2 regions of the Bacillus sp. PK6-026 genome follow, and region 2 is predicted to be linked to the other one. Evidence: riboswitches for the same ligand, from Rfam matches in the RefSeq annotation. Region 2 holds a riboswitch; the other holds the start of a gene.
What was found. A riboswitch is a leader RNA that binds a small molecule or an ion and turns the genes downstream of it on or off. The one in region 2 is predicted to bind S-adenosylmethionine.
Positions count from the first base shown of each region.

Region 1: another riboswitch for S-adenosylmethionine. It lies ahead of M1D59_RS05040 (methionine ABC transporter ATP-binding protein); the one in region 2 lies ahead of M1D59_RS21210 (5-methyltetrahydropteroyltriglutamate--homocysteine S-methyltransferase).

Region 1 is NZ_CP096418.1:990,093-997,577, reverse strand. Features, by position in the region: gene M1D59_RS05050 (MetQ/NlpA family ABC transporter substrate-binding protein) at 1-581, opposite strand, end outside; gene M1D59_RS05045 (methionine ABC transporter permease) at 603-1,253, opposite strand; gene M1D59_RS05040 (methionine ABC transporter ATP-binding protein) at 1,256-2,257, opposite strand; SAM riboswitch class I at 2,357-2,470, opposite strand; gene cspB (cold shock-like protein CspB) at 2,774-2,974, shown strand; gene M1D59_RS05030 (ABC transporter permease) at 3,091-4,032, opposite strand; gene M1D59_RS05025 (ABC transporter ATP-binding protein) at 4,025-4,948, opposite strand; gene M1D59_RS05020 (ABC transporter ATP-binding protein) at 4,968-5,669, opposite strand; gene M1D59_RS05015 (GntR family transcriptional regulator) at 5,666-6,040, opposite strand; gene M1D59_RS05010 (hypothetical protein) at 6,045-6,812, opposite strand; gene M1D59_RS05005 (hypothetical protein) at 6,948-7,280, opposite strand; gene M1D59_RS05000 (NAD(P)H-dependent oxidoreductase) at 7,294-7,485, opposite strand, start outside.
Region 2 is NZ_CP096418.1:4,163,657-4,171,141, forward strand. Features, by position in the region: gene M1D59_RS21195 (LacI family DNA-binding transcriptional regulator) at 1-424, shown strand, start outside; gene M1D59_RS21200 (chorismate--pyruvate lyase family protein) at 621-1,151, shown strand; gene M1D59_RS21205 (DUF3298 and DUF4163 domain-containing protein) at 1,250-1,933, opposite strand; SAM riboswitch class I at 2,252-2,361, shown strand; gene M1D59_RS21210 (5-methyltetrahydropteroyltriglutamate--homocysteine S-methyltransferase) at 2,435-3,565, shown strand; gene M1D59_RS21215 (glycosyltransferase family 39 protein) at 3,705-5,945, shown strand; gene M1D59_RS21220 (glycosyltransferase family 2 protein) at 5,945-6,943, shown strand; gene galE (UDP-glucose 4-epimerase GalE) at 6,974-7,485, shown strand, end outside.

The DNA.
Region 1 (7,485 bases), 1.2 Mb from region 2:
TTGATAACAGATGCAGCGACGTCGGGAAGCACGCGCGGCGTTTGCTCTGCGGCCACCGTTGTGATTTTGAGTTTTTTAGGATTTTCTTTAATCGCATCAAGCGTTCCGTTTCCGTCAAATCCGTCCTTTAATTGAAGCAGGCCGGCGGACTCCAACAGGAGCAAGGCTCTGCCCATGTTCGTCGCTTCGCTCGGAACAGCGATTTCCGCGCCGTTTGGTATATCGTCAGGCGAATCATACTTCTCGGAATAAATGCCCATCGGAGCGATGATCGTTATGCCGATCGGCGAAAGTTCAAGATTGCGTTCCTTTTTGAATGCATTAAAGTAAGATATCGTCTGAAATGCATTGGCGTCAATGTCACCGCCCGCCAAAGCCTGGTTCGGCTGAACATAATCAGAATATTTGACGATTTCAAGCTTTAAGCCTTCTTTCTCGGCTTTTTTCTTCACAAAGTCCCAGATTCTTGTATCCGTTCCGCTGATGCCGATTTTAATGGTTTTCGCATCAGAGTCTGCCGCACACCCCGCGATCACTCCCGCAAGCAGCAGTAAAATGATAACAAATGTGAACTTTTTCATCATAGCTGTCTCCCTCTCTGTTTATCTTCTTCTCAATTTTTTGGACAGAACGTTTCCGGATGTCTGCAATCCCTGCACAACGATGACGAGAATTGCAACCGTGATGATCATCGTCAGCGTGTCAAACCTTTGGTAGCCGTATGTGATCGCCAAATCCCCAAGACCGCCGGCGCCTATCGCACCAGCCATCGCCGACGCTCCGACCAATCCGACCGTTGCCACCGTAAAACTCAGCACAAGCGAACCGAGCGCTTCCGGAATCAGAAACCGGAAGATGATCTGCCGCGGAGTCGCTCCCATTGCTTCAGCGGCTTCAATGACTCCCGGATCGACTTCAAGCAGAGAGTTCTCGACGAGCCTTGCGATGTAAGGCCCCGCATAAAAAGTCAGGGGAACAATCGCTGCCGATGTGCCGATGGACGTCCCCACAATCAGCCTTGTCACCGGAATTAAAGCAACCATCAAGATGATAAATGGAACGGAACGGAAAATGTTAATGATCATATTGACAACCGTAAAAACTGCCGGATTTTCAAGCAGATGCCCCTTCCTTGTGACAACCAGCAAAATGCCGAGCGGAATGCCGATCACGCTTGAAAATAAAAGCGAGAAAACCGTCATTTGAATCGTCTGAACCAGTGCGTCAATGATTTGGTCATATGTAACAAGCATGCTTATACCTCCCTGATGCGAATGTTTTCTCTGCGGATATATTCGAGCGCCCGCCCGATTTCACCGTCTTCCCCCTGCAGTTCAACCGTCATACTGCCAAACGGAATTCCCTGAAGCTCTGTAATCGTTCCGTGCAGAATGTTGACTTCTACGTCAAACCGCTTTGCCACTTGCGAAAGAAATGGCTTCCCGGAAGATTCGCCGACAAATTGAAGCTGGTAGAGATGCTTCACATTTAATTTTTGAATCGATTCAGGTATCTCGTGGTCGATGGCTGATTTGACAAAGCTTTTGGCCGTTTCGGTTTCCGGCGCGGAAAACACGTCAAACACGCTGCCTGATTCAATGATCCTTCCTTTTTCAATGACCGCGACTTTGTCGCAGATTTCTTTTGCCACATTCATTTCATGAGTGATCAACAAAATCGTGATGTTATATTGTTCGTTGACGCGCTTCAGCAGCTTCAAAATATCGCCGGTCGTCTGCGGGTCAAGCGCGGATGTCGCTTCATCACAGAGCAGAACCTCCGGATTTGTCGCCAGCGCCCGGGCAATGCCGACGCGCTGCTTTTGGCCGCCCGACAGCTGATCCGGATAATCGCGGGCTTTATCCTCAAGTCCGACAAAATGGAGCAGTTCCGTCACTTTTTGCTTGATTTCGGCTTTCGGTGTTTTGACAAGCGCGAGCGGCTCAGCGACATTAGCGAAAATCGTCTTTGAATTTAACAGGTTAAAATGCTGAAATACCATGCCGATCTTCCTTTTAACAGCTCGAATCTCAGCTTTCGACAGAGACATCAAGTCTCTTCCGCCGACGAATACCTTTCCGGCCGTCGGTTTTTCAAGGAAGTTCACACAGCGGATCAGCGTGCTTTTCCCTGCGCCGCTGAATCCGATGACGCCGTATATTTCCCCTTTATCTACATGAAGGTCGATTCCATTGAGCGCATGAACCTTCTGTCCGCCGCTTTCATAGACCTTTTCAACGCCTTCAAATGTAATCATGATGATCTTCCTCCTCTTTTTGGCTAACAAAAAAGGCTCCCTCTTAAAAAATAAGAAGAAGCCTTAGACGACACGAAGTAAATAGAGTGGTCCGCTCTCTTCTTATCTTCCAAGCCCGTACGGCTTGTTGGATGTGGCACAGTATTCTGCTGTATGCAGAACCCGCTGCCGAGGCTTCATAGGGCCAATTCCCTCCGCCTCTCTGAATAAGAAGTGTTGATGCATGAAGTTTTACCTAACTTTACAGCTTCTTTGAAATGTTGTCAATCAGAATTGTGAAAATTTCAAAAACCCGCTTTTTAATGCTTTATTTTTCGCCCTGATTATTAAATTTCACTTTTTTTAAAAAAATTGTGTTTAGCAGTTGTAATTTCGCTTAAACACTGGTAAAGTAAAGGTAATTATTTTTGTTCGAACTATCTTTAAGAAGAAAGTTTTGTAAGAGTTTTCGTCTTGGAAGTTTGTTTTAGAGCAAGAATAGTGAATTTAAGCGTTATCGCTTTAGGAGGAAATTTCATGCTAGAAGGTAAAGTAAAATGGTTTAACTCTGAAAAAGGTTTCGGATTCATCGAAGTTGAAGGACAAGACGATGTATTCGTTCATTTCTCTGCTATTCAAGGCGAAGGCTTCAAAACTTTGGAAGAAGGCCAATCTGTATCTTTCGAAATCGTTGAAGGAAACCGCGGACCACAAGCTGCTAACGTAACAAAAGCGTAAGCTGTGAACCGCTGATCTTCATACAGGACTGCTGACCGAATGTCAGCAGTCTTTTTATATTTAAAAAAAGCCTGACGCCCGGAAAACCGGCGTCAGGCTTTTTTTGCGAAAACCGCTTATGAAGCGATGTCTCTTTTTGTGAATGCACCAAAGGCGAGCACATGAAAAACGATAAAATAGACAGCCAGCACCACAATCGAGAATCCCAGCGTCATGTCTGAAACAAGCGGAGATCCGTCAAAGTATTGAGTGAGATCAGTGTTGGCAAATAAGATGTATTTCACCCAATCAAATTTCGTTGCGAGCAAGTTTGTCACCGTTCCGCCCATTGCCAAAAGGAAAATTGAAATACCTACGGCAAGCGAGCTGTTTCTGAAAACAGCTGAAATCATAAAGGCCATTGTCGCCATCATCAAAAGCGATATTGAATTCAGCAAATAGCTGCCGGCCAAGTGCAGCAGCAGGCTTTTTTCTTCAACGGTTCCATCGGCGTACGCCAAGTGAACCTGGCTGCCGTCGCCTGCCCCGAATAAAGCAAGGCCTGTGATACCCGCGCTTGCGAACAGAATGAAAAGCAAAGCCAATGCAAAAAGCAGAACTGTAAAATATTTTGCCAGCAAAATTTTAAAGCGGCTGATCGGCCTGATGACAAGCAGCTTCACCGTTCCCCAGTTGAATTCATTCGCAACGATTCCCGCAGCCACCGTGATCACAAACAGACCGAGGAGAGGAATGTTGCCGCTCGCGTCGCTGATGAACGACAGGGCCGAATAGTCCCCGTCTTCCGGCAAATCGTGCTTGATTCGATACTCATTAATGGCGGTCGACCGTTCATAGCTTTTTTCAAGTGCCGGATTATTGACCCCTTTAAGTTGTTCTTTCATATCTTTATTTTCCTGCATCAATTCTTTTTTCCAGTCCGGGTTTTGGTCTGTCTCTCCGATCATCTTTGTGAGAACGCCCAGCCCGATGGCAGATAACAGCAAAATCGCAATCATGACATATGTGCCTTTTCGATTAAAAATTTTGATCCATTCATTTACGATGAGATTAAACATGCTGAGCTTCCTCCTTCTCTGCGGTGATTTCCAGGAACCGGTCTTCCAGCGATTTGTTCACAGCCTTCACTTCATATAGGCGGACACCGTTGTCTGACAAGTGTTTGATCAAATCAGGCACTTCATCTTTTTGAAGGCTGAGCTCTATCCCGCCTTCCGCTTCGTCAACCTTCATCTTTTTGAAGGCAGCCGCTTCCCGCATCAGAGCCTGATTGTCATCCGCTTGAATATAATAGCGCTTCTTTTCATCCCGAGCGGGTCCGTGCACATGCTGAATATCCCGGAGCTTTCCGTTCTGGATAATGGCGATCCTGTCGCACATCAGCTCCATTTCTGAAAGCAGGTGGCTTGAAACGATGACCGCCATACCTCTTTCTCTCGTCAGCTTTCTTAAATGATCGCGAATTTCCCGGATACCGGCCGGATCAAGCCCGTTCGTCGGCTCATCGAGAATCAAGAGCTTCGGATCGTGCAAAAGGCTTTGGGCCAGGCCAAGCCTTTGTCTCATTCCTAAAGAATACGTTTTGACCTTATCGTTGATCCTGTTTTTCAATCCGACAAGCTCGACGATTTCGTCAATTTTCTGTTTCGTCACGCCTTTCGTCATGCGCGCGTATTGCTGAAGGTTTTGATAGCCCGTTAAAAATTTATACAGTTCCGGATTTTCAACGATCGCTCCGATATGCCGCGCGGCCTTTTCAAAATTTTCTTTTACGCTGACGCCGCACACGGCGATTTCACCGGCGGTGATGTTCATATGCCCGACAATCATCCGGATCGTCGTCGTTTTTCCGGCGCCGTTCGGACCTAGGAAGCCGAATATTTCGCCTGCCCGAACGTCAAAGCTCAGGCCGTCGATAATCTTTTTCCCCCTGATCGTTTTTGATACATTTTTTAATTCCAAAAGTGTTTCCACTGTTTCTCCTCCAGCCTTTTCAATTTTTTTCTTCAATAAACCGTTTCAGCCATTCCAAAAGCGACATTCCGGATTCCTCGCGCAGCTGTTCGACATCCTTTTTTTCTTCAATTCGGCCATTTAAGACGACGACGACCTCATCCAAAATTTGTTCAATTTCATGAATCTCATGGGTGGCGATGACGATTGTCTGCTTATCAAGCTCCAAATATGTAAGAAGGCTTTTGACGATCGATTCTCTCACCATCGGATCAAGACCGGAAAACGGCTCATCAAGCAGCACGACTGCTGCATCGCGCGCCAATGTGAGCGCGAGCTTCAGCCTGCCCCGGTTGCCTTTGGAAAGCTTGCCGATTTTTTTATCCCCGTCGATTTTCATGTCCTTTAACAGGTCCCACGCTTTATTTATACGGAAATCGGAAAACTGGGTTTCATAAAAGTGAATCATATCCTTGACCCGAAATGGATCGTAGAACATATCGAGCTCTGTTAAATAGGCGATGTTCTTCGTCTCCTTTCTGGCTGCCGGCCGCCCTCCGATCAGCACCGAGCCCGAATCCGGAAACGAGAGCCCTGTGATCAGCTTCAAGATCGTAGATTTGCCGCTGCCGTTCGGTCCTGTCAACCCGTAAATTTTCCCGGGAGAAAGTGACAGATCGGCCTCTTTGAGCGCATACTCTTTGCCAAACTTCTTCGTGACATTTTTCAGCTCAATCTTCATTTGGGATCTCCTTTCTGAAGAAAACGGTCAAGTTCCAACAACATGTCTTGTTTAGACAAGCCAAGCTCTTCCATGCTCTGGACAAATTGCCCGATAACTTCCGACCTCATCTCCCGCTTTAAATCATCGATGACTTCCGTATGTTCAACAACAAAGGTGCCCTGTCCCCTTCTGGTCTCCACCACGCCCATCCTTTCCATTTCATTGTAGGTTCTTTGAATCGTATTCGGATTTACCTGTGTCTGAACAGCCAGCTCACGGACCGAAGGCAATTTTTCTCCCGGTTTGATCTCTCCGCGGATCATTTTTTTAAAGAGCTGTTCGGCTATTTGCCTATAGATCGGCTTTGAAGCAGAAAATTCATTTGCCATTCTTTTACACCTCAACTCTTCTGTTCAGTAATTTGCAGGAGAGATAGAAGAGACAGACGCCTAAGACTGTGTAATACACCAGGAGAACACCCGGCAAATCAACTTGAGAAAATGTAACAGTCCATCCTGAATGTTCGTAATGAAGTTTGAATTCAGCCTTTAAAGAAATGCTCCACAATTTCTGCAATTCCTGGAATAAGCCGCTCTCGATGAACAGCGCCTCGATTAATCCGTAAGCACTGTAGATTAGCAAGGGAATGATCCAGCGGATTTTTTTGATAGCCGGATATTTTCTGAGCGCTTCATATACCGTCCACAGAAACATCACCCATGTGGAAAAACTGATGGAGCCTAAAAAGACAGCGATATTGACGAGAAGCAAATCTGACACGGAAAACAGACCGGCGCTGCTGGAGAGCAGAACGCTTCTGACAACCAGCCCGAAAATGAATAAAACAGCGTGGGAAATCAATTGGTATACGGCAGCTGAAGCAAGCTTTGACACCAGCAATAACGCACTGTTGTTCGGATTATATAACCAAAGCTGCGTCTTCCCTTCCAGACGGAGCTGAGCTAGGATCATTAAAGGACAAAACAGACTATGAAATAATAAAATGGTCACTAGCGCCCCAAAAAGAGCCATTGATTCGCCTGTATAATGAGCAAACCAAAAGCTTGCAATAATCGCACAAATCATGCACAGCATCCAAACCAAAAACCAAAACCTTGCCATGAGAAAATCTTTTTTAAATAAACCGCTGAAAGACCGCAAAACATATCCTCCTCTAGTCACTGTATCAGTGTACTACGTCAATAGTACACCGATACAGTGAAAATCGCAATCAAATATTACAAAAAAATGCAAAAAAAAAAAAAGCAAACCCGCTGGTTCCCAGCGAATTTGCCTTTAATCCTGTTCCCGCTTTTTCATGGATTTTAATGCTTTTCGGTAATCCATATCGTCCATTTCCGTTTTCTCGGAATGGTTTTTTTCCTCTTTTGGATGTTGAAGTTTTTGCAGAATCGCCCGATAGGTTTGATCATTCATTTCGAACGGATCTTGCTGATCGGCTTCAACTTGCTCAGCGACTTCTTCTTCCTGAACATGAGGAATGCCAGCTTCAGCTGCCGCGTTATCCTCATGTTCGGGTTTATCCTGTGAAGACGCCGACCGCACATTAAATACCACCAGACCGATAATGACGAGGACAGCAGCGATGATGGTCAATATAATGGTCATGTCAAATCGCTCCTCACTGTCCTGCTGTAAAGCGGTCTGTCACTTGGGCGACGCGTCTGCCTAAAGCCCGGCCCAGCTCCAGGCCTTCTTCGCCGATCAGTTCGTCACTGTCGACAGGACACGTGATACCTGCACCGTAATAAGACCCGTATAAAGCATTTTCAGGTACATTTCCAGGCAAGCCGACGACCATCATGCCTTGATG
Region 2 (7,485 bases):
GCTGAAAACACCGGCAAATCTTAGACGAAAAGCATATGAAGATGTGATGCGACAACACGGAAGGCAGCCGATTACATATGAGGTTCCCTTTCATCAAAATTACCGGGAAATCATCTCAAAACTGTTTGATGAACAGCCTGCGGCTGACGGCATTTTTGCCAGCGATGACCTCATGGCCGCTACAGTCATCACCGAAGCAAAAAAACGCGGAAAAGACATTCCCGGGCAATTAAAGGTGATCGGCTACGACGGAACGGAAGCCGTTCAGTCCATCCTCCCGGAATTGACAACCATCCAGCAGCCGATTGAACTCATTTCCAAGACGGCCATCGAGATTTTGTCCAAAGCCATCGAAGGCGAATTCGATGATTTACCGCTGGAAACCTATTTGCCCGTACAGCTTTTAGAAGGAGAGACGACTTAAATGAATCGCACAAAAAAAGGAGACATTGACGTCTCCTTTTTCCATACATATCCTGATCTATCCAATTGTTAAAAATATAAAATTTACATTACTAACCTAAAATTTAACTTATTTTTCTAGACAAACGCATCTCCACATGATAAATTTAAAGACAAGTTTTCAAAAAATTCTAATTTTGGTACGGGGGTGCCTTTCATTGAGCGTAAGCCACTTTTTTCCTGAAACTCTAGTTGCTATTGTAAAAGACATGTTAACCAAAACCGATGGTTCAACAACCAAAGCGATTGAAACGCTGATCGGTGGCAAAGCCGAAATCGAAGTTTTTCAGCAAAATAATATTGATTATGACAAGCTGTCACCTGAAGAAGCGAGGCTGTTTCAACGCGATGATGACATCTTGTTTAGAACTTCCTCTTTGAAAACAGGCGATGATTATTTATCTTATAATTATGTCTATGTTAAAACAAACTTACTGCCGCCCGCCATCAAACAAGATTTGCAGGCAGAAAGGCTTCCCATCGGGAAAATCATTGCAGAACTGGAGTCAAGGCGTGAAATTTTCAGTACGGGCGACTGCCTGGGAAAACATTTCACACAACTTGTACCTGTTTCAGCAGACCGGACATATGCTTTTAAAAAATATCAGATTATCAGCGGCCGGCAGTGCATGTTCTATGTCTGCGAGCTATTCGATTTAGAAAAAATCTGCGAACGGACTGCGGGCTGAATCATGCCCGTCAGCTGCCACTTCATGAAAAGGCTTCCATAACCTCCCCATTCCTTCTTCCCTCAAAACAAAAACCCCTGCGAAACAGGGGCTGTTATTTATTGATACACCGTTTTCGGCACGGCAACGACCGGATTTCCGGCAGCATAAGGAGCGACATCGTATTGCTGGAAGACGATCGCAATGCCGTCTTTTGTGTAATAAAAAGCCGTGTTTTTACCAAGGACGATGTCTTTCTTCTTCACATCCGGGAAGAAAATGTCGCTGTGTTTTTGAATATAGTCGTAAATGTATGTTTTTGTCTTATCCATTTTCGATTTTGTATTTAAGATATCTGATAAATACACCCGCTTTTTAGAGGCAAGGTCATAGTTGAAAGAGCGGACTGCCGTATTTCCGTGCGCTCCGCCGGAGTAGACGTAATTACTTGTCAGAATGCTCAGCTTTTGGCCGGTCCGGTATTTCACTTCAAAGGACGTTTGATAATCTGTTTGGTATCCGTGCTGTTGGCCGTCTTTCTTGTTTTTTACATAATCTTTGTAGGACTGCTCAATATAACGTTTAAAATCTTTGTTGATCCTATTTTGGAGAGATTTGCTGCTTACATTTGCAACCTGCGGGTATTTCAAAGCCTTAATGTTTTTGTAAGTATGGCTCGTGACCGTCGGCTTTTTTTCATTTGCCGCGTGTGCAGAAGGAAGTGCGGCCGCACCGTACAGCGCAAAAAACAATACCCCTGTCATCAGCATACCTAACGCTTTAAACACTGTTTTTTTGTTCATAAGAACCCTCCTTAATCTGTCATTGTTTATCATACCCATTTTGAAATCAGGTACACATGATAGACCGGTGAACTCGCGAGAAAGTTTCTATTTTCGGAGATAAAAATTGAAAAATATTCTAATTCACCCTGTTCGTTCAGCACCTTGTTGACCATTTGAAAGACTGTCTTGACAAAAAATTCACACGTTGATTCGATACGCCCTCCGGTTTAACCGCAGAAGAAGAAAATGAAAAACCAAATAGTTTTTTTAAACCCATTGACATTTTTATAAAAAGTATTAATATTAAAATTATTAAAAAATTGCATAAAAAGGTTTTCCTTATCAAGAGTGGTGGAGGGACTGGCCCTGTGAAACCCGGCAACCGCTGTCTATGACAGAATGGTGCTAAATCCTTAAGAGCATGTTCGTGCTCTTGAAGATAAGGAGGAGATTGAATATATCAAGCTCTTCCTTATCGGGAAGAGCTTTTTTATGTCTATAAAGAAAGAGGGATGAAGCATGACACAATCAACCGATGTACTGAAGCAAACGCCTGGGAAAAAAATCGGACCGTACAGAGCTGATCAGGTGGGGAGTCTTTTAAGGTCTGCGCCCGTAAAAAAAGCGCGTATTCAAAAAGCGAACGGTGAAATTAGCGCTGAACAACTGCGCGAAGTCGAAAACGAAGAGATCAAGCGCATTGTCGAAAAGCAAAAAGAAATTGGCCTTAAAGCCGTTACTGACGGGGAATTCCGCAGGTCATGGTGGCATTTCGATTTTCTTGAAGGGCTTGACGGCGTAGAAGGATATACAGCGGACAAGGGCATTCAATTTCATAATGTTGAAACGAAGCCGCGCGGAATCAAAGTAACAAGCAAAGTCGATTTTACAAACCATCCGATGCTGGAAGATTATAAATTTCTTCATGATATTGCGGGCACACATACGCCGAAAATGACGATTCCGAGCCCGAATATGCTGTTTTTCAGAGGAAAACTTGGAGAAAGCCCGTACGAGGATCTGGATGAGTTCCATCACGATGTCGCGCAGGCTTACAAAAAAGCGATCCGCGCATTTTACGATGCCGGCTGCCGCTATTTGCAACTGGATGACACGGCCTGGTCGGTATTTTTCTCAGACAAAGGACATGAGCAGATCAAAGCCTTCGGCCGCCAGCCTGATGAACTGCGCCAGTCCTTCGCTAACACGATTAATGAAGCAGTTGAAGGACGCCCGGACGATTTGACGGTCACCATGCACATCTGCCGCGGCAACTTCCAGTCAACATGGGTGGCGGAAGGCGGCTACGATGCGGCTGCAGAAACGATTTTCGACGGACTCAATTTAGACGGACTTTTCCTTGAATTTGATGACGAGCGCTCCGGCGGCTTCGAACCGCTTCGCTATGTCAAACGGAAAGACTTGCAGATCGTCCTCGGCCTGATCACATCAAAATTCGGAGAGCTTGAAAACCCGGATGATATTAAGCGGCGTATCGACGAAGCAGCTCGCTTCGTCGACCTGAACCAATTGTGCCTAAGCCCGCAGTGCGGCTTTGCCTCCACAGAAGAAGGCAATCTCCTGACAGAAGAGCAGCAATGGGAAAAACTGCGTCATGTCGTCGAGATCGCAGAAGACGTATGGAAATAACACCTCATATTTGAGACATGCCTCCTGACGGCATGTCTCTTTTTTTTGCCCCTCTATACAATTTAAAATTCCTTCTTGATTTGTTCATAGTTTGATCATATTTGGCTTCTATAATGCTCTTTAGTGAGGTGATCGAACAATGATTAAGAAAAGGAAAATCGATATATTCCTGGTCTTCATTCTTGTATTATCTGCAGCTTTAAACTTGTACGGCATCTGGAATAGTGACACAGACAACGCCTACTATACGGCGGCCGTTGAAAGTATGACCCAAAGTTTTCATAACTTTTTTTACGCATCATTTGATCCGGCAGGCTTTGTAACAGTTGATAAACCGCCGGTTGCACTCTGGATTCAGACACTTTTTGCACTTGTGTTCGGCGTGCACGGCTGGAGCGTCGTTCTTCCTGAAGCGATTGCCGAAGTGATTTCCGTAGCACTGTTGTACTTTATTGTAAAACCTACTTTTGGCAAAACGGCGGCCAGAATTTCAGCTCTTATTATGGCGTGTACGCCGATTGCCGTTGCGGTCAGCCATACAAACAACGTCGACAGCATTCTCACCCTTTGTTTGATGATTGCAACCTGGATGTTGTTTAAAGCAGTCCGGAAAGGAAAAATCGGCTGGCTGCTCGGCGCATTCTGTATGGTCGGCGTCGGCTTTAACGTCAAAATGCTGCAAGCATACATGGTATTACCGGCATTCCTGCTGTTTTACATGATTGCAGCAAAAACGACGATTCGCAAAAAAATTGTGTCTCTTATCACAGCCTTGATCGTTCTGGCAGGCGTTTCCGTTTCCTGGGCGGTAGTCGTCGATAGTCAGCCGGAGAGTTCGCGCCCTTATATTGGAAGCAGCCAGACCAACTCTGTCCTTGAGCTGGCGTTTGGCTACAACGGCATCCAGCGTCTCACAGGCCAAAACGGTGCTGGCGGGGGCGGAACCCCCTCATCTGATCAAAATCAAAAGAACCAGCAGCAGGAAATGCCGCAGCAGCAAAGCGGCGATACCGAAAACAACTCAGACTCGACAAATGGACAAATGGCTCCGCCGAGCGGGGGCGAGATGCCTTCAGGCGGACCGGACGGCCAGCAGGGTGATGTTCAAAGCGGCGGCGGAGGTCCCGGCGGCGGCACGAGCGGCATGTTTGGCACAGGAAACCCTGGCCCTCTCAGACTATTCCAATCCGAGCTTTCCGGACAGGCAAGCTGGCTCATCCCGTTTGTACTCTTCGGCATCATCGGTTTGCTGATCACGGGCCTTCGCGGTCAACGCAAATTCAATGAAATAACGACTGAAACGATTTTCTGGATGATGTGGCTTCTGCCAGTCGCTGCATTCTTCAGCGTCGCAGGATTCTTCCACCATTACTATCTGATCATGCTGGCAGCACCGATTGCCGCTTTATCAGGTGCAGGCTGGACAGCGCTCGTTCGCCTCTATCAGGAGGAAAGCGGCTGGAAAAAACAGCTTCTGCCGATCGGAATTTTGCTGACAACCGCATTTGAATTGTATATTTTGAGTCCTTATCTCAGCGAAATCGGCATCGTCTGGAGCATATTGATCGGCGCTTTTGGCATTGTCACAAGCTGCCTTCTCATCTTTTTCAAAAAAGGAAAGTCATTCAGCTACTATGTATCACTTGCAGCGCTGCTCGGCATGCTGATCGGTCCTTTCTATTGGACAACAGCAACGCTCGCTGACGGTGTAAACGGCATGATTCCGCAGGCCGGACCTAAATCCGCACAATCATTTGGCGGCGGTGGCGGAGGGAAGATGCAGAATAACAACGGCAGCGGACCTCCCGGATTCGGCAGCCAAGACGGTCAAACAGACAGTGATCAAAACAACAATAACGGACCTGGCTTCGGTCCTGGTTCAAACAGCAATGATTCTTCAACTGATACCGGTTCCGGCCAAAACAGCCAAAATCAGAACGGCGAAGGCGCAAGCGGCCGTCAACAAGGCGGACCAAGCGGCGGCAGCCCTGGAAGCGGCGAATCAGTCGATGAAGAACTGTTGAGCTACCTTGAAAAGAACAACACGGGTGAAAAATATTTATTTGCGGTCTCCAGCGCAACGTCTGCTCAATCTTACATCATCAAAACAGGTAAAGCTGTCATGGCGATGGGCGGATTCTCTGGAAGCGACCCGATTTTGACGGTTGAAAAACTTGAGAAGCTCGTCAAAAACGGCGAAGTCAAGTACTTCATGATCGGCGACGGTCGAGGCCAAGACAACTCAGAAATCACTAACTGGATTAAAGAAAACGGAAAAGAAATTTCAAAAAGCGAATACAGCAGCTCTTCTTCAGATAACGATTCCCAGTCAGGCGGACCTGGCGGAAATCAGACGCTTTATAAAGTGGAGCTTGATTGATGAAAGGAAAGGTGATGAATATGCAGAGACAAGTCACATTTTCAATCGTAGTCCCTGTCTACAACGAAGCGGAAGTGCTTCAAAGCACCTATGACCGATTAAAAACCGTCATGGACTCGACAGGCGACCCTTATGAACTGATTTTTGTAAACGACGGTTCAAGCGATGACAGCATTCACATGCTGAAGTCGCTTGCTCAGTCAGACCCGACAGTAAAATGCATCAATTTCTCAAGAAATTTCGGTCATCAGATCGCCATTACGGCCGGTACCGACTATGCTGCCGGCGAAGCGATCGTGGTGATCGATGCCGATTTGCAGGATCCTCCCGAATTGATTTTGGAAATGGCGGAAAAGTGGCGCCAAGGCTTTGACGTTGTATACGCCGTCCGCACAAAGCGGGAAGGAGAAACATTTTTCAAAAAGCAAACGGCCGCCATGTTCTACCGTATTTTAAGAAAACTCACAGACGTTGATATCCCGGTGGATACGGGAGACTTCCGGCTCATGGACCGGAAGGTGGTCAATGAAATGAACAAGCTGAAAGAAAAAAATCCGTTCGTCCGCGGCCTTGTCAGCTGGCTCGGGTTCAAGCAGACCGCCGTCTATTACGAGCGCCACGAACGGCTTGCAGGGGAAACGAAGTACCCGCTCAAAAAAATGCTGAAGCTCTCGCTCGACGGCATCACTTCATTTTCCTTTCAGCCGCTGAAACTGGCAAGCTACTCAGGAATCGCGCTGTCAGCGGTCGGTTTTATATATGCCTTCATCGTCGTCTGCATGAAGCTGTTTACGACAAGCACCATTACCGGGTGGTCTTCGATGATCATTCTGCAATGCTTGTTCAGCGGCTTTATCCTGATCATCCTCGGAGCGATCGGCGAATACATCGGCCGCATTTATGACGAAGTGAAAGACAGGCCGCTATATATCATTGACGGCAAATACGGATTTGAAGAACAGCGGCGGGCGGCAGCTCCGCAGCGCCATATCATGTAGAAGATAAGAGATCCAAAAGGAGGGATTCCGATGAGCATACTTGTTGTCGGGGGAGCCGGTTATATCGGTTCCCACGCCGTTTACACGTTAATTGAGAAAAAAGAAAAAGTCGTCGTTGTGGATTCCCTGGCAACGGGACACGCAGAAGCCGTTCACCCCGAAGCTGCGTTTTATGAAGGGAATATTCGCGACCGGCATTTTCTCAAGCAAGTATTTGAAAATGAGGACATTGAAGCCGTCATGCATTTCGCAGCATCACCTATTCCATTACAGTCGAATCGCGTTTTTTCTTCTTTCAACGAAAACATGACAGGCATGGAAACACTGCTTGACGTGATGAAAGAATACGATGTCGGCCGGATCGTTTTTGCATCAAGCGCTGCGGTCTACGGCTGTCCGCAGAACCTCCCTGTCACAGAAAAAACCGAACCAGAACCCGTTCACCCGCACGGGAAGGTCAAATGGATGATGGAGAAAATGCTGATGGAAGCGGAAAAAGCGTACGGCCTGAAATATGTGATCCTCCGCTCCTTCAATGCGTG